4 regions of the Neorhizobium sp. P1_A6 genome follow, and region 3 is predicted to be linked to each of the others. Evidence: predicted binding sites of a transcription regulator. Region 3 holds the regulator's gene; each other region holds the start of a gene.
The links. The regulator LexA, encoded in region 3, represses DNA repair genes until DNA is damaged. The targets are predictions, from matches to a motif close to TGTTCNNNNTGTGTTCNG.
Positions count from the first base shown of each region.

Region 1: a site for LexA is predicted at 1,808-1,825, ahead of AC1D3C_RS09595 (ATP-dependent helicase). Genes of this name have one in related genera too.
Region 2: a site for LexA is predicted at 3,370-3,387, ahead of AC1D3C_RS18210 (PA0069 family radical SAM protein). Genes of this name have one in related genera too.
Region 4: a site for LexA is predicted at 2,455-2,472, ahead of AC1D3C_RS18380 (2'-5' RNA ligase family protein). Genes of this name have one in related genera too.

Region 1 covers NZ_JBFTZM010000004.1:18,574-23,580, forward strand. Annotated here, with positions in the region: gene AC1D3C_RS09585 (efflux RND transporter permease subunit) at 1-304, opposite strand, end outside; gene AC1D3C_RS09590 (efflux RND transporter periplasmic adaptor subunit) at 307-1,587, opposite strand; gene AC1D3C_RS09595 (ATP-dependent helicase) at 1,865-4,348, shown strand; gene AC1D3C_RS09600 (Pr6Pr family membrane protein) at 4,369-5,001, opposite strand.
Region 2 covers NZ_JBFTZM010000008.1:253,747-258,753, reverse strand. Annotated here, with positions in the region: gene AC1D3C_RS18230 (tetratricopeptide repeat protein) at 1-1,312, shown strand, start outside; gene AC1D3C_RS18225 (4-(cytidine 5'-diphospho)-2-C-methyl-D-erythritol kinase) at 1,318-2,247, shown strand; gene moaB (molybdenum cofactor biosynthesis protein B) at 2,244-2,792, shown strand; gene AC1D3C_RS18215 (glycosyl transferase) at 2,796-3,314, opposite strand; gene AC1D3C_RS18210 (PA0069 family radical SAM protein) at 3,447-4,604, shown strand; gene AC1D3C_RS18205 (ribonuclease HII) at 4,774-5,007, shown strand, end outside.
Region 3 covers NZ_JBFTZM010000003.1:292,318-297,324, forward strand. Annotated here, with positions in the region: gene kdsA (3-deoxy-8-phosphooctulonate synthase) at 1-231, opposite strand, end outside; gene AC1D3C_RS08280 (VOC family protein) at 235-1,104, opposite strand; gene lexA (transcriptional repressor LexA) at 1,305-2,024, shown strand; gene AC1D3C_RS08290 (ComEC/Rec2 family competence protein) at 2,005-4,512, opposite strand; gene gltA (citrate synthase) at 4,801-5,007, shown strand, end outside.
Region 4 covers NZ_JBFTZM010000009.1:9,273-14,279, reverse strand. Annotated here, with positions in the region: gene AC1D3C_RS18395 (hypothetical protein) at 72-401, shown strand; gene AC1D3C_RS18390 (helix-turn-helix domain-containing protein) at 417-842, shown strand; gene AC1D3C_RS18385 (nuclear transport factor 2 family protein) at 938-2,356, shown strand; gene AC1D3C_RS18380 (2'-5' RNA ligase family protein) at 2,635-3,198, shown strand; gene AC1D3C_RS18375 (VOC family protein) at 3,281-3,763, shown strand; gene AC1D3C_RS18370 (methyl-accepting chemotaxis protein) at 3,784-5,007, opposite strand, start outside.

The sequences.
Region 1 (5,007 bases), on a different contig from region 3:
ATGACAGCGCCTTCAGGCCGGACACGCGGGCGACCGCGCCTTCGATGACCTGGGTGACTTCCTGGTCCATCGTCTGCGGCGAGGCGCCGTCGTAATTGGTGCGTACCGTGATGACCGGCTGGTCGACGTCGGGAAGTTCACGCACTTCGACGCCGGCAAGCGCCGCAAGACCCGCGACGACGAGCAGGGTGTTCAGGACGGCGGCAAGAACGGGCCGGCGGACGAAGAGAGCGGTGAAGCTCTGGCTGGATTTCTCCGCATCGCCCTTCCCCTCGTCGTCGTGGCCATGCCCCGGAAGCTCCATCTTCATTGGCGCGCCACCTCAGCGGTTTCCGGCGCGCCGAAAACCCGGACCGACGCCCCCTCCCTCACCCGTTGCAGACCTTCGGTCACTATCCTGTCGCCCTCTTGGAGCTCGGRGCCCACGAGCACCGCATCGGGATTGCGCTGAACGACGCGCACCCGGGTCTTGACCGATTTATTGTCCTTGACCTGCCAGACATAGGAACCCTCGCCGTCCCACTGGACGGCGAGCGGATCGACCGCCGGGTAGCTTTCGCCGGCAAAGCGCATGCCGACATTGAAGGCCATGCCGGCGCGCAGAACATCGCCCGGATTTTCGACACGGGCGCGGATGCGCATCGTGCGGCTTGCCGCGTCGATACGGTTGTCGATCGCCTCGACCTTGCCGGAGAAGACCTGGCCCGGACGGGCGATCGAGCTCGCGTCGACTGCCTGGCCCGGCTCGATGGCGACGGCGAAACGCTCCGGCGCCCAGAAATCGACCAAAATAGCCGTGCGGTCGTCGATCGTCACCACATTGGTCTGGGTGGTGACGTTGTCGCCGATATTGACCGCGACGATGCCCGCGATGCCCGCGATCGGCGCGACGATATCGCGGCGCTTCAAGTTGAGTTCGGCCGTGGCGAGCGCAAGCTTGGCAGCCTGTTCGGCGATCTGGGCATTGAGCACGTCGAGGCGCGAGAACGACTGGAGGTTCTTGTAGGAAGCGGATTTTTCCTGGGCGCTCTGCAGCGCGACCTGCGCCTTTTCGCGCTCGATCGTCTGTTCTTCGTCGTCGAGGCGGGCGAGCACCTGGCCCTTGGTGACCTTCTGGCCGGAAACGACCCTGATCTCGTTGATCGTGCCGGAAGACTGCGGCATGACGACGACGGACTGGATCGCCTCGCCGCTGCCGATCGCCGTGAGGCGGTCGTTGACGGTGCCGATCGCCACCGGCTGGGCGACGACGAGCGTGGCGCGGTTGCCACCCTGTCCGCCCTGGCCGCCTGCCCCGCGCTGGCCGTTCTGGCCCGCGTTGTTKTGGGCCGCGTTCGCGGCTCCGTTCTGCGAATTTCCCTGTGCTGRGCCCTGGCCTTGCTGGCGCGTCGCCGCATTGCCGTTGGCACTGCCGGCTGCTGCCGTTGCGGGCTGGGGGGCATGTTTCGGGCTTATGGCGGCAATCACTCCACCGGGAACGCCGATCTTTGCAAGCGTGGCTCCTGCACTCGGCACCAGGTAAACCCACAGAGCCAGCGCTCCCGCCAGGACGGCGAGACAGAGCAGAAGCTGTTTCCAAATCCGCATTCAATTCTCCGAAGGAGGCACGAAAAGGCCATATTGCCCGGGAGTATCCTTTTTTGCGGGTGCTCACGCAATGGGTCTTCGGCAACCTTACAAAAATGTAACCTCGCGAAATCTCACGGGTATGTTAGACGGCAAGCATACTTATACTCCTAAAATTGCCGCTTTCGCAGAGCGCAACCGGCAGCCTCTTCACACTTTAGCCTTGCCTTGTGTGGAGACTGGGAATGAAAGCAGAACATTTTCTGGTCTTTCAGGTCCGAATCACTACATTGGCCGCATGACGAACAGTTTCGACGACATTCCGTTCTTCGATGAAGAACCGCAGCACCCGCAGGCGCCGCGCAACACGGCCCCCGCTCCGGCACAGGCTGAGGGCAGTGGCGGCCTCGGCATCGCCGCGCGGGCCATGGCGGCCCGCGACCAGCATCGTGCGCCCGACTATCTCGCAGGCCTCAACCCCGAGCAGCGGCTGGCGGTCGAGACGCTGAACGGACCGGTTCTCGTGCTCGCGGGCGCGGGCACGGGCAAGACGCGGGTGCTGACCACCCGCATCGCCCATATCCTGGCAACCGGCAGCGCCTACCCGTCACAAATTCTTGCGGTGACCTTTACCAACAAGGCTGCCCGCGAAATGAAGGAACGCGTCGGCGTGCTCGTCGGCGGCGCGGTCGAGGGCATGCCGTGGATGGGCACCTTCCACTCGATTGGCGTGAAACTGTTGCGCCGCCATGCGGAACTCGCGGGCCTTCGCTCCGACTTCACCATTCTCGACACCGACGACGTGGTGCGGCTGATCAAGCAGTTGATCCAGGCCGAGGGACTGGACGACAAACGCTGGCCTGCAAAACAGTTCGCTGGCATGATCGACACCTGGAAGAACAAGGGCCTGACGCCGCCGGACATTGCCGAGGGCGACGCCCGAGCCTTTGCCAACGGCAAGGGCCGCGAGCTCTATGCCGCCTATCAGGCACGCCTGCGCACGCTGAACGCCTGCGATTTCGGCGATCTTCTGCTGCACCCGATCGCGATCCTCCGCAAGAACCCGGACCTGCTCAAGGAATATCACGGAAAATTCCGCTATATCCTGGTCGACGAGTATCAGGACACCAATACGGCGCAATATATGTGGCTGCGGCTGCTTGCCCAGCGGCCAAAGGACGTTCCGCAGAACGTCTGCTGCGTCGGCGACGACGACCAGTCGATCTATGGCTGGCGCGGCGCCGAAGTCGACAACATCCTGCGCTTCGAGAAGGATTTTCCGGGCGCAAAAGTGATCAAGCTGGAACGCAACTACCGCTCCACCGAACACATCCTCGGCGCCGCCGGCCATCTGATCGCCCATAACGAGGGCCGGCTCGGCAAGACGCTGTTCACCGACCGCTCCGATCCCGACGACGAGAAGGTGGTGGTGCATGCCGCCTGGGATTCGGAGGAGGAAGCACGCGCCGTCGGCGAGGAAATCGAGAACCTCCAGCGCGGCAAGCACAAGCTCAACGACATGGCGATCCTGGTGCGCGCCTCGTTCCAGATGCGCGAGTTCGAAGACCGGTTCGTGACGTTAGGCCTCAACTACCGCGTCATCGGCGGCCCACGCTTCTACGAGCGGCTCGAGATCCGCGACGCCATGGCCTATTTCCGCATGGTCTGCCAGCCCTCCGACGACCTCGCCTTCGAGCGGATCATCAACACCCCGAAACGCGGCCTCGGCGACACGACCGTGCGTTACCTGCACGACTATGCCCGCGCCCGCGACATCCCGATGCTGCAGGCTGCGGCCGACCTTATCGAGACCGACGAGATGAAACCGAAGGCGCGCAAGGCGCTGTTCGACGTGGTGACCGATTTCCGCCGCTGGCAGGGCCTGCTCGAAAACACGTTACACACGACGCTTGCCGAGCAGATCCTCGACGAGAGCGGCTATACCGCCATGTGGCAGAACGACAAGTCGGCGGAAGCGCCGGGCCGCCTGGAAAACCTCAAGGAACTCGTGCGTTCCATGGAAGCATTTGAGAGCATGCGCGGCTTCCTTGAACACGTCTCGCTGGTCATGGATGCCGAGAACAACGAAAACCTCGATGCCGTGTCGATCATGACGCTGCATTCGGCCAAGGGCCTGGAATTCGACACGGTCTTCCTGCCCGGCTGGGAGGAAGGCCTGTTCCCGCACCAGCGGGCGCTCGACGAGGGCGGCCGCTCAGGGCTGGAAGAAGAACGCCGCCTCGCCTATGTCGGCCTGACGCGCGCAAAACACCGCTGCCATATCTGGTTCGTCTCGAACCGCCGCATCCACGGCCTGTGGCAATCGACCATGCCGTCTCGTTTCCTCGAAGAACTGCCGGCCGCCCATGTGGACGTCGCAGCCTCGGACAGCAATTACGGCGGTTATGGCGGGCGCGGCGGCTACGGCCAATCACGCTTCGACAAGGCCGATCCCTTCGCCAACACCTATTCGACGCCCGGCTGGAAACGCGCCCAGGCCAACAAGACCGATGCCACCCGCGACAACTGGGGCACCCGCTCCGGCCACGCCGTGGAACGCATCGGCTACGGCGAAAGCGGCCCACGCACCCGCACCATCGACGGCGAACTGGTGGCCAAATCGGTGGCCGACACGCCTTCGCAATTCTCGGTCGGAGATAGGGTGTTCCATGTCAAGTTCGGCAACGGGAATATTTCGGCGATCGAGGGCAACAAGCTGACGATCGAGTTCGATCGCGCCGGTCAGAAGCGGGTGCTTGAGGGGTTTGTGGAGCGGGTGTGAGACAGAGCGGTCGCTCGACCTCAGCTTATCCGTGCCGCCTTCCCAAGCCTTCGATCCAGCCACACCATCATAGTGCCGGCGATCAGGTAACCGATCGCTATTCCGATTGCGTTGACCGCGACACGTGCCCAGCCAAGTGCGGCAACGTCGAGAAACGGATAGGCATATCGCCCCTCCGACAAACCTCGGGCAATCGCGTAAACGAAGTAGAGGAGGGGGAATACCGCCCATTGAAACGGCGCTCGGAACGCGAGGTTATTCTTCGAGACCAGGAAAAGCCAGAAAAGCGGCACCAGCAGCGGATTGAGGCGGTGCAGCAGGAAGTCACCGACAATCCCCGCGCTGCTCAATTCGCGAAGGCCCTGTAGCAGCAGGGCGAACACGCCCCCCACCAAAGCAATGCTCAATGCCACACCGGCGACATACCATCCATGATCGGCACGAGGTCCGACCACGGCGATATGCGAGAACAATAGAGCGACGAGGAAGTTGGTGATGATGGTGAAATAGGCGAAGATGGTCCACAATGCCACCGGCAGGTCGAACCCGTTCGCCAATACCGCCCGCAGCTCGATGAACAAGCCAAGCCAGGCCGAGACCGCGATCACAGCCGCCGACAAACGCGAAACGACGGGGTTGCTTGTTGCAAACATCAATAT
Region 2 (5,007 bases), on a different contig from region 3:
CAACAACCTCAAGGGACCGCCCTGGTACAAGGTATTCACCGACTACCATCTCGGCGCCATGGCGCTGGTGACCGGAGATATCGGCACCGCTCGGCAGCATCTCAACACCGCCGTCACCAACAAGGAAGCCGTCGCCACCGCGCCGGACACGTTTATGCGCGCCGTCATGGCGCTTGCGCGTCTTGAAGCGGCTGCCGGTAACAAGCAGAAGGCGCTCGATGCGATCTCCGTCGGTGACGGCATGGTCTCCAATTATGCGCCGCTGAAGGCGCTGCGCCAGAGCATCGAAAAGGGCGAGAAGCCCCAGCAGCAGGTGAGCAATGCTGCCGAAGGTGCAGCCGGCGTGCTGTTTTCGATCGGCGGCGCGCTGAACCGCCAGGGCGCCGAAGACATGGTCTCGCTCTACCTGCAGATCTCCCACGCGCTCGACGCCAAGAGCGCCGACACGCTGATCCTGCTCGGTGGCATCGCCGAGAAGCTCAAGCAGCCCGATCGTGCCATCAAATTCTATGCGAGCGTTCCGGCCGATTCGCCGATGCGCCGCATTTCCGAACTGCAGCTCGGCGTGACGCTTTCCGACACCGGCAAGGTGAATGAGGCCAAGCAGCACCTGAAATCGCTGATCGAATCCGATCCGTCGGACATCCGCAGCTATATCGCCTACGGCAGCGTGCTTTCCGACGCCAAGGACTACAAGACCATGGCCGAGACGTACGACAAGGCGGCCGAGGTCATCGGGCCGGTGCCGAAGCCGGGCGACTGGACCATCTTCTTCCAGCGCGGCATCGCCTACGAGCGGCTGAAGAACTGGGAGAAGGCCGAGCCGAGCTTCCGCAAGTCGCTGGAGCTCAATCCGGAACAGCCGCAGGTGCTCAACTATCTCGGATATTCGCTGGTCGACATGAACAAGAACCTCGACGAGGGTCTCGGCATGATCAAGCGGGCCGTCGATGCGCGGCCGGATGACGGCTATATCGTCGACTCGCTCGGCTGGGCCTATTTCCGCATGGGCAAGTTCGACGATGCGGTGACCGAGCTCGAACGTGCCGTGCAGCTGCGCGCCGGCGATTCGACGATCAACGATCATCTGGGCGATTCCTACTGGCGTGTCGGGCGCAAGCTCGAAGCCGTCTACCAATGGAACCGGGCGCTGATCTCGGAAGGCGAGGATATCAACCGCGAGCAGATCAAGGAGAAGATCGAGAAGGGCCTGCCCCCGCTCGATCCGAACGCGACGACTGCCGACCGCAGCCCGTCCGAACCCGTGGCGCCCGCTCCGCCGGCGCCGGCCAATCCTGACAAGAAATCCTGACGCCCATGTTTCTGGGCAATTTGTCATCCGACAGCCGGTTCGCCGACGAGGCGAACCTTTTCGAACTCGCGCCCGCCAAGATCAATCTTGCCCTGCACGTGACCGGCCAGCGGGCCGACGGTTATCACCTGCTCGAAAGTATCGTGACCTTTGCCGACACGGGGGATCGGCTCAGCTTCAGCGATGCTGACGCAGACGGCCTTTCCTTTTCCGGCCGGTTCGCTTCGTTGCTGCCGACATCCGTCGAGGGCAAGCATGGCAATCTCGTGCTGAAAGCCCGCGATCTCTTGCGCAAGGCGCTGCAGAATAAAGGCGTTTCGGCGCCGCCGGTTGCCATTCATCTTGAAAAGAACCTGCCGGTTGCAGCCGGTATCGGTGGCGGTTCGGCGGATGCGGCGGCAACGCTGCGCGGCCTGATGCGCTTCTGGAACGCCCGGCTGCCGGCGGAGGAACTGGCAGTGCTTGGTCTTTCGCTCGGCGCCGATGTGCCGATGTGCCTGAAGGGCGAACCGCTGATGGCCAGGGGGATAGGCGAAGAGCTGACTGCCCTTCCCGACATGCCCTCGTTGTCGCTGGTGCTTGGCAATCCGCTGGTCGGGGTCTCGACGCCGGGTATCTTCCGCCGCCTGACCCAGAAGGACAATTCGCCGATCGGCGCGCTCGACGGCGACTGGATCAGCTTTCTGAAGATGCTGCGCAACGACCTTGAGCCGCCGGCGCGCTCGCTGGTGCGTGAGATCGACCAGATTTCCAGCCTGATCGGCGCGGAAGGCACCATGCTGACGCGGATGTCCGGTTCGGGCGCCACCTGTTTCGGGATATTTCCTTCCTTCGAAGCGGCGGAGAAAGCGATGGAGAACCTTAACGGCCAGAAGCCGGAATGGTATTTTCAGGCGGTGAGAACCGTTGGCCAAAGCCCTGAGAAAACCCCATGAACCGGATCGACGACAGCCGTTCCTTCATCCCCGTCGGTATCGCCGTGCTGACCGTCTCCGACACGCGCACGGCGGCCGACGACAAGTCCGGCGATACGCTGGTGGCGCGGATCGCGGAAGCCGGCCATGAACTGAAGGCGCGCGCGATCGTGCCCGACGACAAGGACCGCATTGCCGGCCAGGTGCGGGAATGGACGCTCGATCCCGATATCGACGTGGTGATCACCACAGGCGGCACGGGCTTTACCGGCCGGGACGTGACGCCGGAGGCGCTGGAGCCGCTGTTCGAAAAGCGCATGGACGGTTTTTCGGAAGTGTTCCACCGGATTTCCTACGACAAGATCGGCACGTCGACGATCCAATCGCGGGCGACCGGCGGGGTCGCGAACGCCACCTTCATCTTCGTGCTGCCGGGTTCGCCCGGCGCCTGCAAGGACGCCTGGGACGGCATTCTGAAGGCGCAGCTCGACTACCGCCACATGCCCTGCAATTTTATCGAGATCATGCCGCGGCTCGACGAGCACCTGAAGCGCGGCGGCAAATAGGCGCTACCTGACCGCAGCCGCCACCCAGGCCGGGATCATCTCGCTCGAAAGCTTCGACACCTTCTGGCCGCGCGCCAGCGTTTCCAGGTTCATTCCCGATTTTGCCAGCGCGATCGCCTRCCGCTTCGGCAGCAGCATGCCGTATTCCAGCGGCGGCGCGGCACGACCGATGCGCTTGAAGAACGGCCGCCGGTAATTGCGGGCCGGCGCGAAGCGGGCCGGCTGCTTGTTGAGCGCGATATATTCCATCACCTCATCGATCCAGCCGCCCTGCGGCCGGGAGCCGGGCTCGACCAGCAACAACCATTCTCCCCGGGCGCCGCGCAAAATATCCTTGATATCCCAATGGCCATAAAAACGGCAGCCGGCCGCATCGGCAACGCGGGAGGAACCATCCCGCGAACCGTGATCGAGCACCACGACATCGCTCACAAGCCCCTCTACCGCAGCGGGAACGAGCACCGAGAGCGTCTGCGCCAGCTCGGATTCCTGATCGCGGCATTCCATGATGACAGTCAGCATTCCTGACATGTAACGCATCGCAACACGGAACGCCAGAAACGCGGGCCGCGAATTTTGTTCTTGCAATGTTCTCATTTCAGCGCTAGGAATTTAATCATCAGGAACGGGGATTTCCCCTTCAGGAGCTAACCCATGAACGAGCTGCATCAATTGCGGCAGGACGCTTTCGCGCCTGCTCATACGGCCGATATTGCCGATGCGTTGGTCCAATCCTCCGGTCTTCGGGTGGAGATCGACCGGCGTCGCGGACGCGGCGCGGGGCTCAATCCGAGCGGCCGTTTCGAGGAGGAGCGCCGCGAGGCCTTCGACGACGGCTGGCAGACGCTGGAGGATCTCGAACCGTTCAGGACCGAGGTGCAGGTGGAAAAGCCGCGCACCGCGATCACCCGCAACGAATCGCCGGACCTTTCGTTCGACCGCTCGATCAATCCCTATCGCGGCTGCGAGCATGGCTGCATCTACTGCTTTGCCCGGCCGACGCACAGTTTCATGGGGCTTTCCCCGGGCCTTGATTTCGAATCGAAGCTGTTCGCCAAGCCTGACGTGCCAAAACTGCTCGAACGGGAGTTGAGCCGCCCGGACTACAAGGTGCGGGCGATCGCGATCGGCACCAATACCGACCCCTATCAGCCGATCGAGCGGGAATGGCGGATCATGCGGCAGATCCTCGAAGTGCTGCAGAAGGCCAATCATCCCGTCGCGATCGTCACCAAGTCGGCGCTGATCACCCGCGACATCGACATTCTTGCCGACATGGCATCCAAGGGGCTCGCGAAGGTCGGGATTTCGGTGACCACCCTCGACCGCAAGCTTGCCCGCACCATGGAGCCGCGCGCCTCGACCCCTCCCAAGCGCCTCACTGCCATCAAGGCGTTGACCGATGCCGGCATTCCGACCGCGGTCATGGTGGCACCCGTCATTCCGGCGCTCAACGATCATGAGATCGAGCGTATCCTGGACGCCGGCCATGCGGCCGGGGCGACGGAGGCAAGCTACGTGCTTTTGCGCCTGCCGCTGGAAGTGAGCCCCCTCTTCCGCGACTGGCTGCTGCAGAACTACCCGGACCGCTACCGGCATGTGATGTCTCTTGTCCGCTCGATGCGCGGCGGCAAGGATTACGACGCCGAATGGGGCAAGCGGATGAAGGGCGCCGGTCCCTATGCCTGGCAGATCGGCCGCCGTTTCGAGATGGCGACCAAACGGCTCGGCATGGTCCGGCGCGGTCTGCCGCTGCGCGACGACATCTTCCTGCGCCCAGACGGCGGCGGCATCCAGCTCTCGCTGCTCTGACCGGACCTTATTCCGGTTCGATTGCAGATTCCGATTTCCGACGCGACCCGCCCTGTCCCCGCGTCGGAAAAATACCCCGGGTTCCACCGCCGCCCCTCGGTGGATAGCGACGCCGCAATCGCTTGGCCGGGGGTTGCAGGAGGTCGGGACGACGTGCGAGGTTGCCGCCATGTTACCTCGCACGTCGCCCGATTCTCCGATGCTTTTCGAAGACATTCCGCTGGTTCCGGATTTCAGTCTGGAACTCGTGGCACGCCAGGCCGGCCACTGGCCGGTCGCTGGCACCGACGAGGCGGGACGCGGGCCGCTGGCAGGCCCGGTCGTTGCCGCCGCAGTCATCCTCGATCCCGACAATATTCCCGACGGCCTCAACGATTCCAAGCAGCTGACTCTTAATCAGCGG
Region 3 (5,007 bases):
GCGCTTGCCGGAAATCGACGTGCGGTTGGCCTTGTCGTAGGAGGACTTGTAGACGAGGCCGATGCCGAGCTTGCTGCAGAGTTCCTTCAACGCGCCTGCCATCATGAAGGCGTGGTCGCGGCTTTCCATCTGGCAGGGACCGGCGATCAGCGACAGTTTTGCGTTCTGCGCGAAAACCACCTTGCCGCCTCCTTCGCCGACGGAGACGCTGGAGTTTGCGGTAACTTCCATGATCTATTCCTCGAAGCCGAACAAAACACCCTGGCCGGGCGCCGCCGAGACGAGAACACGGCCCTCCCGGCGGACGAATGCGACGTCATTAGCAGCAAGGGTGATCTCTGTCACGGCAAGATCGGCGGTTTTGAAGATGACCGCCCGGCCGCGCAGTCCTTCGGCGCCCGGGGTCGGCTGAACCGCAAATTCCGCCTCGAGCTCCCGATCCTGCAGGATCCGGATGCGGGCATTGGCCGCGGCAAGCTGGAGCGGTGCAGCCTCCGGCGCGGCCTTGGTCAGCAGCACCTGTTCGACCAGCGGAGCGAAATCGGCAGGTGTCGGGGCCGACAGGATGATTTCGCTCAGGCCGGTGACGGTATTGGCATGCCGCTCCAGCTCGCGGTCGGCAGGCAGCGGGTTGATGCGCTGGCAGGAAAACAGGAAGAACTCGGGCGCGCGGTCATCGCCGGCGAATGCCAGCCGGAAGCTCGCCTGCGTCTCGGAACCGTCGGCCAGGATCATGCCGCGGGAAAATTCCAGCACGTCGCCTGCCGAAACGCCGCGCATCTTGAAACGCGCATGATCGGCCATCGCATCGCGGGTCGCGACAACGAGAGCGGAAAAGCCCTGCCGGTTGGACGTCTTGCGGAAGGCGAGATCGCGAGCCGTGAAAACGTTGCCGCGCTTTGCCGCAACACCCGCATGGCGTCGGTTGGCAAGAGCCAGCGGCTCCAGGTAGGTCCCATCCGAGAAGAACACGCAAGCATTGGCGGTGCCGAAAGGATGAAAAGCATCCGGCGCAACTGTAAAACCGAGCGCCGTGAGCCGGGAACGCGCAGCGGTAAGTCCCGCCACCGGCAGCACGAGATGATCGATCGGTCTTGCGTTCACGCGAGGGCCCCCTGAATTGGAATCGCAAAGCTACTTTGGCAGCGGGCTGGCGCCGCGCAAGTGGTGTGACACCAGATATCTGGCACGCATCTATGAAGAAAAAATCATCATACTTCACAGAAATTTAGGGACTTGCGGAACACATATGGAACATATAGTGTCCGTTCTGGATTTGTTTCCGACTCTGAGGGTGCCAAAAGATGCTCACGCGCAAACAACAGGAATTGCTTCTGTTCATTCACGAACGCATGAAGGAATCCGGTATCCCGCCGTCATTCGACGAAATGAAGGACGCGCTCGACCTTGCGTCCAAGTCCGGAATCCATCGTCTGATCACGGCGCTCGAGGAGCGCGGCTTCATCCGCCGCCTGCCGAACCGGGCCCGCGCGCTGGAAGTCATCAAGCTCCCGGAAGCCTATTCGCCGAGCATTCAGCCGCGGCGCGGTTTTTCGCCCAGCGTCATCGAGGGCAGCCTCGGCAAACCGCAGCCGGCCGCAGCATCTCAGAAGCTCGCGGCCAATGACGGCTCGTCGAACGCGACGACCGTTCCCGTGATGGGCCGCATCGCCGCCGGCGTGCCGATCTCGGCGATCCAGAACAACACGCATGACATCTCCGTGCCGGCCGAGATGCTCGGCTCCGGCGAGCATTATGCGTTGGAGGTCAAGGGCGATTCGATGATCGAGGCCGGCATCCTCGATGGCGACACCGTGATCATTCGCAACGGCACGACGGCCAATCCAGGCGACATCATCGTGGCGCTGGTGGACGATGAGGAAGCGACGCTGAAGCGTTTTCGCCGCCGCGGCGCCTCGATCGCGCTCGAAGCCGCCAACCCCGCCTACGAGACCCGCATTTTCGGGCCTGACCGGGTGAAGATCCAGGGCAAGCTCGTCGGCCTCATCCGCCGTTATCACTGATTAGCTGCCGGAGCGGTTCCGGCAACGCGTTGTCGAAACTCTGGCTTCGCCAATCGTAGTGGCGGTGCCTAGTCCAGGGCCGGTCCTCGGCCGCCATTGCGGCACGGACCTCCCAGCGTCGCATGTCGCCCGTGCCGTTCAGCGAAATCTCCAGCGCGCCGGTCTTTCTGAGCGTCGTGCCATTGATCATCAGTCCGCCGGACCGGCATCGGTCGAAGCGTGCCCGCGGGGCGATGACAAGATCGGCGGCGTCGCAGGCAGCGCCGGCATAACGGCCGTCTTCGACGGCCACGATGATGGCATTGCCCGTGCTTGCGGCGCACCAGGCCTTAGGCTCGCAGGTGAAGCGGTCGGAAGTCACCTGGCTTATTCGCAACCTCACGGTTTCGAGTTCCATCGAGGTCAACTCACGGCGCTTATCGTTTTTTGCGCCTGCTGGTTTGCGGTCGGGCGGCTTGTCTCTGGCTGGCGACATGTCCGGTTTGGTCGGGTCGCCGAGCAGAAGCGCCCTCTTCCACTGGTCGTAGATGAAATCAGGCGGGCGGGCGCGGTTGGTGGAAACCCGTTCCCCGTTTACGAGCGCCACCATTGTCCCGTCTTCCGAGACCAATATATCCGCCAGAGGCGTCGATCGCTCATGCCAGGAAAGCAGCAGAGCGGTCACCATCAGCGGCGGACCGATCAGCCTTAGCTTCGTCCTGAGCAGGGTCAGCAGCAGGAAGCCTGCCGTTGAGACCGTCAGGAACCATGGATGCTGGCGGCCTATCCCGACATCGCCACCCCAGGCAGCCACGTGCCTGGCAATAACGATCACCGCTTCCAAGCCGAGGCCCATGAGCTTCATGAAGGGAGCATCGAGGCCGAAGGGCATCAGCAGCATGCCGACCAGACCGGCCGGCATCACCACGAAGGAGATGATCGGCATGGCTGCGAGGTTTGCGGCGAGGCCATAGGTGGCGATGCGATGGAAATGCTCGACCGAAAACATCGCGGTCGAAACGCCGCCGATCAGCGAGGTGACGAAGACGCCGGCTGCGAAATTCCACGATGCCAGGATCGGCATCACCATGCGGTGACGGAACGGCAGAGGCTGAGGATCGCGGCCCTCGGCCCTCTGTTTCCAGAGCGCGTAACCGGCGACCAGGGCAACGGTGGCGGCAAACGACATCTGGAAGCTCGGCCCGAGCATTTCCGAGGGCGACATGGCGATGATGACGAGCGCGGACAGCGCCACATTGTGCAGGCTGATCGACGGTCGGTCGAAGAGGACGGCAACCAGCATGATTGCCATCATGATGTAGGCCCGCTCGGCCGAAACGCCGAAACCGGAGATCAGGTAATAGGCGGTGACCATTATCAGGGCGCCGAGTGCGGCGATCTTCTTCACCGGATAGGCGTGGCCGAGGCCCATAAAGACCGCGAGCGCGGTCCGCACGCCGACGAAGAAGATACCGGCGGCGAGCGCCATGTTCAGTCCGGAAATGGCGACGATATGGGCTAATCCCGCAAGCCGTAAAGCTTCGGTCGTTCCCTTGGAGATCGCCCGGCGTTCGTCCGTCACGATTGCCGCGGCAAAGGCGCCGGAATCTCCCGGCACGGTCTCGCGGATACGGGTGGCGATTGCGCTGCGGAGATCGAAAAGCCGGCTTTCGATGTCGGCAATCCAGCTCCGGGTCGACGGACCGGCAGCCTGTTTTTTCGGCGCTCCATAAAAAAATCCGACCGCGCCGATGCCGTCGAAATAGGAGGAGAAGGCAAAGTCGTTGAGGCCAGGCAGTGCAGGTCCGGAGGGTGGTGAAAGGCGCGCGCGGCCGCTGATCGTCTCGCCGATCTGGGCGGGCTCATGTCGAGACCTTGCAAGCAGCGATACACGCTCCGGCGGGCGCCTGACTTCCGGATTGGATGTCCGGTCGATAAGGACGACATAACGCCAACGGCCCTGGGCATCGATCTCCCTGCGCTCGACCACGCCGGCAAGTTCGGTTGTCACCGGCGTATCGAGAACGACGGTGGACCGCCGCCACGTCTCGAACTGTGCCAGCATCATGCCGCCCAGAAAGAGCGCGACACCGAGCGGCAAGAGATGGATCGTGCCGGAGCGGTGGCGCGAGACGGTGACGAAGATCGTACATACGCAAAAAACGAGGAAAAACGGCCAGAACGCAGGGTTATGGGGCAGTGCGAACCAGCAGACGGCCCCTGCCCCGACGACGACCGGCAGGAAAAGGAAGCCATGGCCATAAACCGTCTCCTCCTCCAGCATGACCGGGAGACGGCGTCGCAGCCGATCGAGGCGCCGGCTCGCGGAGCGGAGAAAGCCACCGTCCAGCGTATGGACCGGCGGGCGGCGCTCGATCGCGGGGAAAAGCTCGGCCAGATTTCGGAGCTTGCCCGAGTCGGGAGCGCTTGTGTTTATGCGGGGGTCCGGCGGCCGGGATATCAGTTTCCCTGCCTCGGCATGCGTCGGAAATGCATTTTCCTCCGGCATGAAACGCTCTGTCCGCCCTACCGCCAGACATGCGGCAATACAACCTGCGCGTTTCTTCTTCGGTCGTCAACTGGCGGTTAAATATCGGGAATTCCGAGCCACCGAAAGGGCATGCAACAGGAAGTTGGACATCCAAGCAAAAGCTGTTGCTCAATAATTTTTCGCGCTGCACAAAATGCCGTCACGACAGCTTGGCATCAGCTTTAGGATCATATAGCTAAACTGGTGGACGCTTAATTCTTGTGGCGCTTTTAGGGCGCCATGCCGCCAAAAGGTTGGAGGATCAGCATGACGGAAACAAGCGCAAATCTGGTAATCGGTGACAGACAAGTCGATCTGCCGGTCAAGTCGGGGACCATCGGTCCCGATGTGGTCGATATCGGCGCTCTCTACAAGCACACCGGCACCTTCACCTACGACCCCGGCTTCACCTCGACGGCGTCTTGCGAATCCAAGATCACCTATATCGATGGCGACGCCGGCATCCTGCTGCAT
Region 4 (5,007 bases), on a different contig from region 3:
TTCTCGCAGAACTGTCGGTTGAAGTTCCCTGGCCGCTCCTTAAATTTTCCCCCATGAGCGGATCGCAAGCATTGGCTGGAAAAGCGCGCCTGACGGCGGAGAGGCTGCATACGCCTCCCGGCGGCGGACGCTTTGCGATATCGCGCCTGGCGCTCGGGCTTTTTCTCGTCGATCAGGACCGCCACCGGATCGCCGTCGGCTCTGACAAACGGCAGCATGTGCCTCTGAAAGCCGGCGAAGGCTGGATCCTGCCGGCGGGTACGGCGGGTATTTGCGAATATGACGAGGCGCTGTCTTTCCTGAGACTTGAGGTGCCCGAAAACCTGCTCGCCGATGTGGGCTTCGAACGTCATTCGGATTTCAGGCCGGTTATCGGCACTTTCGACCCGCTGCTGGCGTAGCTTGCGCACCAAACAGTGTCGATTGCCGGCCATGCGTCGGCGCTCTACCGTGAAACGATGCAATTGGCGCTGGCTGCGCACCTCGCCCGGATCCTGGCACCTGCCCGGCCGAAGCTTGTCGGAATCGACGACAGGCGGCTGCACCGCGCGCTTGCCTACATCCACGAAAACCTTTCGGCCGATCTGTCACTGGAAGACATGGCAGCCGAAGCGGCGATGAGCCGTTTTCATTTCGCGCGGGCATTTACCAGGGCCATCGGCAGATCACCGCTTCAATACGTCATCCATGAGCGGATGGAACTCACCAAGCTGCTTCTGAAGACCACGCGGCTGCCGATCGCCTCCGTTGCGGCCCGGGTCGGTTATGAGGATGTCTCGCGGTTCGGCCAGCATTTCCGTCGCCACACGGGCACGACGCCCGCTGCCTTCAGGGTCGATTGAAGCAATAATCGCATAACGAACGCCAAGATCTGCGCCTGTGCCGCTTCTGCGTAACTGCCAAATTCCCGTCATTGTAACCAAGATGGGAGAACGCCATGAAAGCCGCCGCTTTTTCAACCTTCTGCGTCGCGATGATGACCTCCGCCGCCCTCGCGGAGGATATCCAGACCCGCAGCGTTTCCTTCGAGAACCAGGGCGCGGCGCTCGCCGGCACGCTCTATCTGCCACCGGACTACAGAGCCGGCGAGAGACGTCCGGGCGTGGTGGTTAGCGGCGCCTGGACCTCCATCAAGGAGCAGATGTCCGGCCTCTATGCCCGCGAAATGGCGGATCGCGGTTTTGCCGCACTCGCCTTCGATCATCGAGGCTGGGGACAGTCGGGCGGTGAAATCCGCTTCAAGGAGGATCCGGCTGAAAAGACCAGCGACATCGCTGCCGCGGCCGAATTCATGGCGACATTGCCGGAAGTGGATGCGGCCAACATCAACGGGCTCGGCATCTGCGCGTCGGCCGGATACATGGCAGCGGCGGCGACGGGCAATGGCAATTTCGCCGCCATCGCATTGGTCGCACCATGGCTGCACAACCGAGAGATCGTGGAGCAGGTCTATGGCGGGCCGGACGGCGTTTCTAGGCTGATCGACACGTCACGCGAGGCGGTGGCCTCCGAGCGCCGGGATGAACCAAGGATCGTCACCGCCGCCAGCACGACCGACAAGGCCTCGCTCATGTATCGGGTCCCCTATTACACGGAGGCCAATCGCGGCCTTATCCCGCAATATGACAACCGCTTCAACCTCGCCTCCTGGGAGCCGTGGCTGACCTACGATTCCGTTTCTCTCGGGGCAAAGCTCGACAAGCCGACCTTGATCGTTCATTCGGAGGGAGCTGCTGTGCCGCAGGGTGCGCATGCGTTTTACGCGCTGCTGCCGGGCGAGAAATCGGAACTCTGGCTTGACGGTATCAGCCAGTTCGACTTCTACGACCGGTCGGAACCGGTGACGATTGCGGCGGACGCCGCGGCAGCGCATTTCACCCGCGTCAACGCGCCCCGGCAGATCGATCCCGAGGACCGTGCGGAAATCATCGACACGATCACCGATATCGCTGCCGGCGCCGACCGGCATCAATGGGACCGGGTACGTCGCGCCTTCGCCGACGAGGTGACGCTTGACTATACGAGCCTTTGGGGCGGCAAGCCGATTGCCCAACCGGCCGATGAGGTGATCCGGCAATGGTCCGGTTTCCTGCCGGGTTTCGACGAGACGCGGCATCTCGTGACCAATCATACGATCACGGGCTTACAAGGCGAGAAGGCGACCGCCGAGGCCGATTTCCAGGCGACCCATCGCATCGGGACCGATCTCTGGGTGCTGATCGGCAGTTACCGCTACGGGCTCGCCAAGGTTAACGGCGGCTGGAAAATTTCCGCCCTGACCATGATTGCGACGGACGAGACCGGCGACAGGGCGCTCACCCAGCGCGCTGCCGAACGCGCGCCGAAAACCCGCTGAACTTGAGGAGGACCAGGCGGCGGCCGACAGCTTCTTCTGGCGGGCTTATCCGCTAAAGCCGGTGCCGGAGCGGCTCGCAAATTAACCATGATTGCAATTGTTCCGCATTTGTTCTTTACTCATCCAAGGAGTCTCGCTAAAAATCATTCAACGGCATGAGGTCGCATTACTATGACGGTAGCAAGATGAGCTTGCGCAAGCACGCTAGCCAGCTCTCGTTCCCCTTTGGCGAGAGCTGGCAGCTACCCAACCGGCCAGAACGGCGGAAGAGCAAGCTGATGTTCGTGCTCAAGCCTTCCGCTCCCCTCGGTCTCATCATGCATGGCGATGCCATGATTCACGCGACAAACCAGAATACTCGCGATGCCTATCCCGCCGATCTTCTTCATATGAGCCTGCTTTGCATGGCAGGGTTCGATGAGCCGCCTGCGGCGCTTATCGAGGCAACCAGGATGGTCATGGCCGGCATCCACGCAAGGCCTATTCCGATCACGCTCGACAGCAGCGGTCTCTTTGGAGGCAGGCGTCACCTCGCCCTGTATCGCGCCAAGGGTAATCCGATTGTCAACCAGTTCGCGCAGATGCTGCGTCATGCCCTCACCCGACACAACCTACCGAATGTCTGGATGGCGGACGCCGCCCCGCATGTGACGCTGATCTATGGCTGCGGCCGAATTGAACCCATGCCTATCGAGCGGAACTACGCCTGGATCGCCGGGGAATTCATGCTGGTCCACAGCCATTATGGCGAAACCCGGCACGAGGAATTCGGGAGATGGAGTTTCGATCCGAATGCCCCTGCTTATCCGATGCGGCCAGAACAGCTCCGCATGACGATCTGACGGAAAAGAATTTCACGAACATGTCGGGCCGACGGGAGCGCGGGCGTCCTGTGGCCAGTCACCCATTACCAGGAGAGAGCAATTGGTCATCCAGAAACATAAAATCGTGCCCCATCTCTGGTTCGAGAACGACGCCGAAGAAGCGGTCAATTTCTACGTCTCGATATTCGACAATTCAAAGATCACCGATGTCTCGCGCTTTGGCGATGCCGGCCCTGGCTTGAAAGGTTCGGTGATGGCGATGGGCTTCGAGCTCGAAGGCCAGAGCTTTGCGGCGATCAACGGCGGACCCTTGGCAAAGTTTAACGGTGCGGTTTCCTTCCTTGTCCATTGCGAGACGCAGGATGAGATCGACCATTATTACGGCAAGCTCGTCGAAGGTGGCCAGCAGCAGCCCTGCGGATGGCTGACGGACCGTTACGGCCTCGTCTGGCAGGTCAACTATGCCAGGATGGCGACAATGCTGACGGATAGCGACAACGCCCGGGCCAGTCGTGTCATGCAGGCCATGTTCTCGATGAAAAAGATCGAAATTGCCAAACTGGACGCTGCCTACGCGGGGTGACGCAACGCCACCTGCCGATATCAGACCTTGATCGCGAGGCGCAGCCCACCCCAGTGACGCCCGTTGACGGTGATCGGAGCGGAAATGTCCTTCATCAGCACGAACTGGCCGCCGCCCATGTCTCGACGGTAGGTCTGCAGCAGGAAAGGTTCCTTGTTGCGACCGGCCGCCAAGCCCACTCGGTCGTTGAAGATGCGCCGGTTGCGGCAGTTGGCGGTATTCCAGGTCACGTCGCCGGGACGCTGTCGCTGCGAAAATTTTCGATTGTGGGTCGGCAGATAGCCGTTTTCGTCGATGGCCGCACAAAATGCCACCTGCGGGTCGCTTTCGGCTGCTTGTTCCTGGATCGGCGGCAGGACGGCGTCGGTGAACTCCGTAAAGCGCGTCACGTATTGCACGGGATCGCTGCCGGGGATCGCCGCGTATTGCCGATCGAACAGGGCGCCAAGATCGATGCGGCCGGATTTGACGGCCGCCTCGAAGACGGACGAAACCTCGGTGGCATAGGCCATCACGGCGCGGATATGGGGGCTGTCCGGCGTCTCGATGCCGACGCTCGCCGTCGTCTGGATCATCCGTTCGGAAATCGTCACCACCTCGCCGACGCGGGAAGAGGTCTGCTGCAGCTGGTCGTTGGATTTCAGGATCGCGCTTGCGGCAGAAGCAATCGAAGAGGCGAACTCGCCGCATTGCCGGTCGACGGTCTCGGTGGTCCCGGCAAGCGAAGACGCGTTGTCGAGGATCTGGGTCATGACGCCTTCGACGCCCTTGAATGAGCCCTGGACCTTCATCGCGGTCGTCTTGACGCCCTCGGCCGACTGGCTGGCGCCTTCGCCGGCCGTCACAAGCCGATCGATGCGGCTGTTCAGTTGATCGAGCGTGACCTGGATCGAACTTGTGGTCTGGGAAGTCTGTAGCGAAAGCGCCCGCACTTCCGCGGCGACAACGGCAAAACCCTTGCCGGCTTCGCCCGCACGGGCAGCTTCGATCGCGGCGTTCAGCGCCAGGAGGTTCGTCTGCCGGGCAATCATGCCGATCGCGTCCGCCAAACGTCCGACGTCGCCGAGCGCTGTGGAAAACAGCTTGATCTCGGCGCCGATTTCCTGGGAGGCGTGCACCATGTGGTCGATCGCCGTGATCGAGCCGGAAAGCTGCTCAGCCTGCTCGCCGAGCACCTTGCGAGCGTTCGCGGTCAGCTTGTCGGATTCCTGGAGGGAACGGGCAACATGGCCATTGGCGTCCGC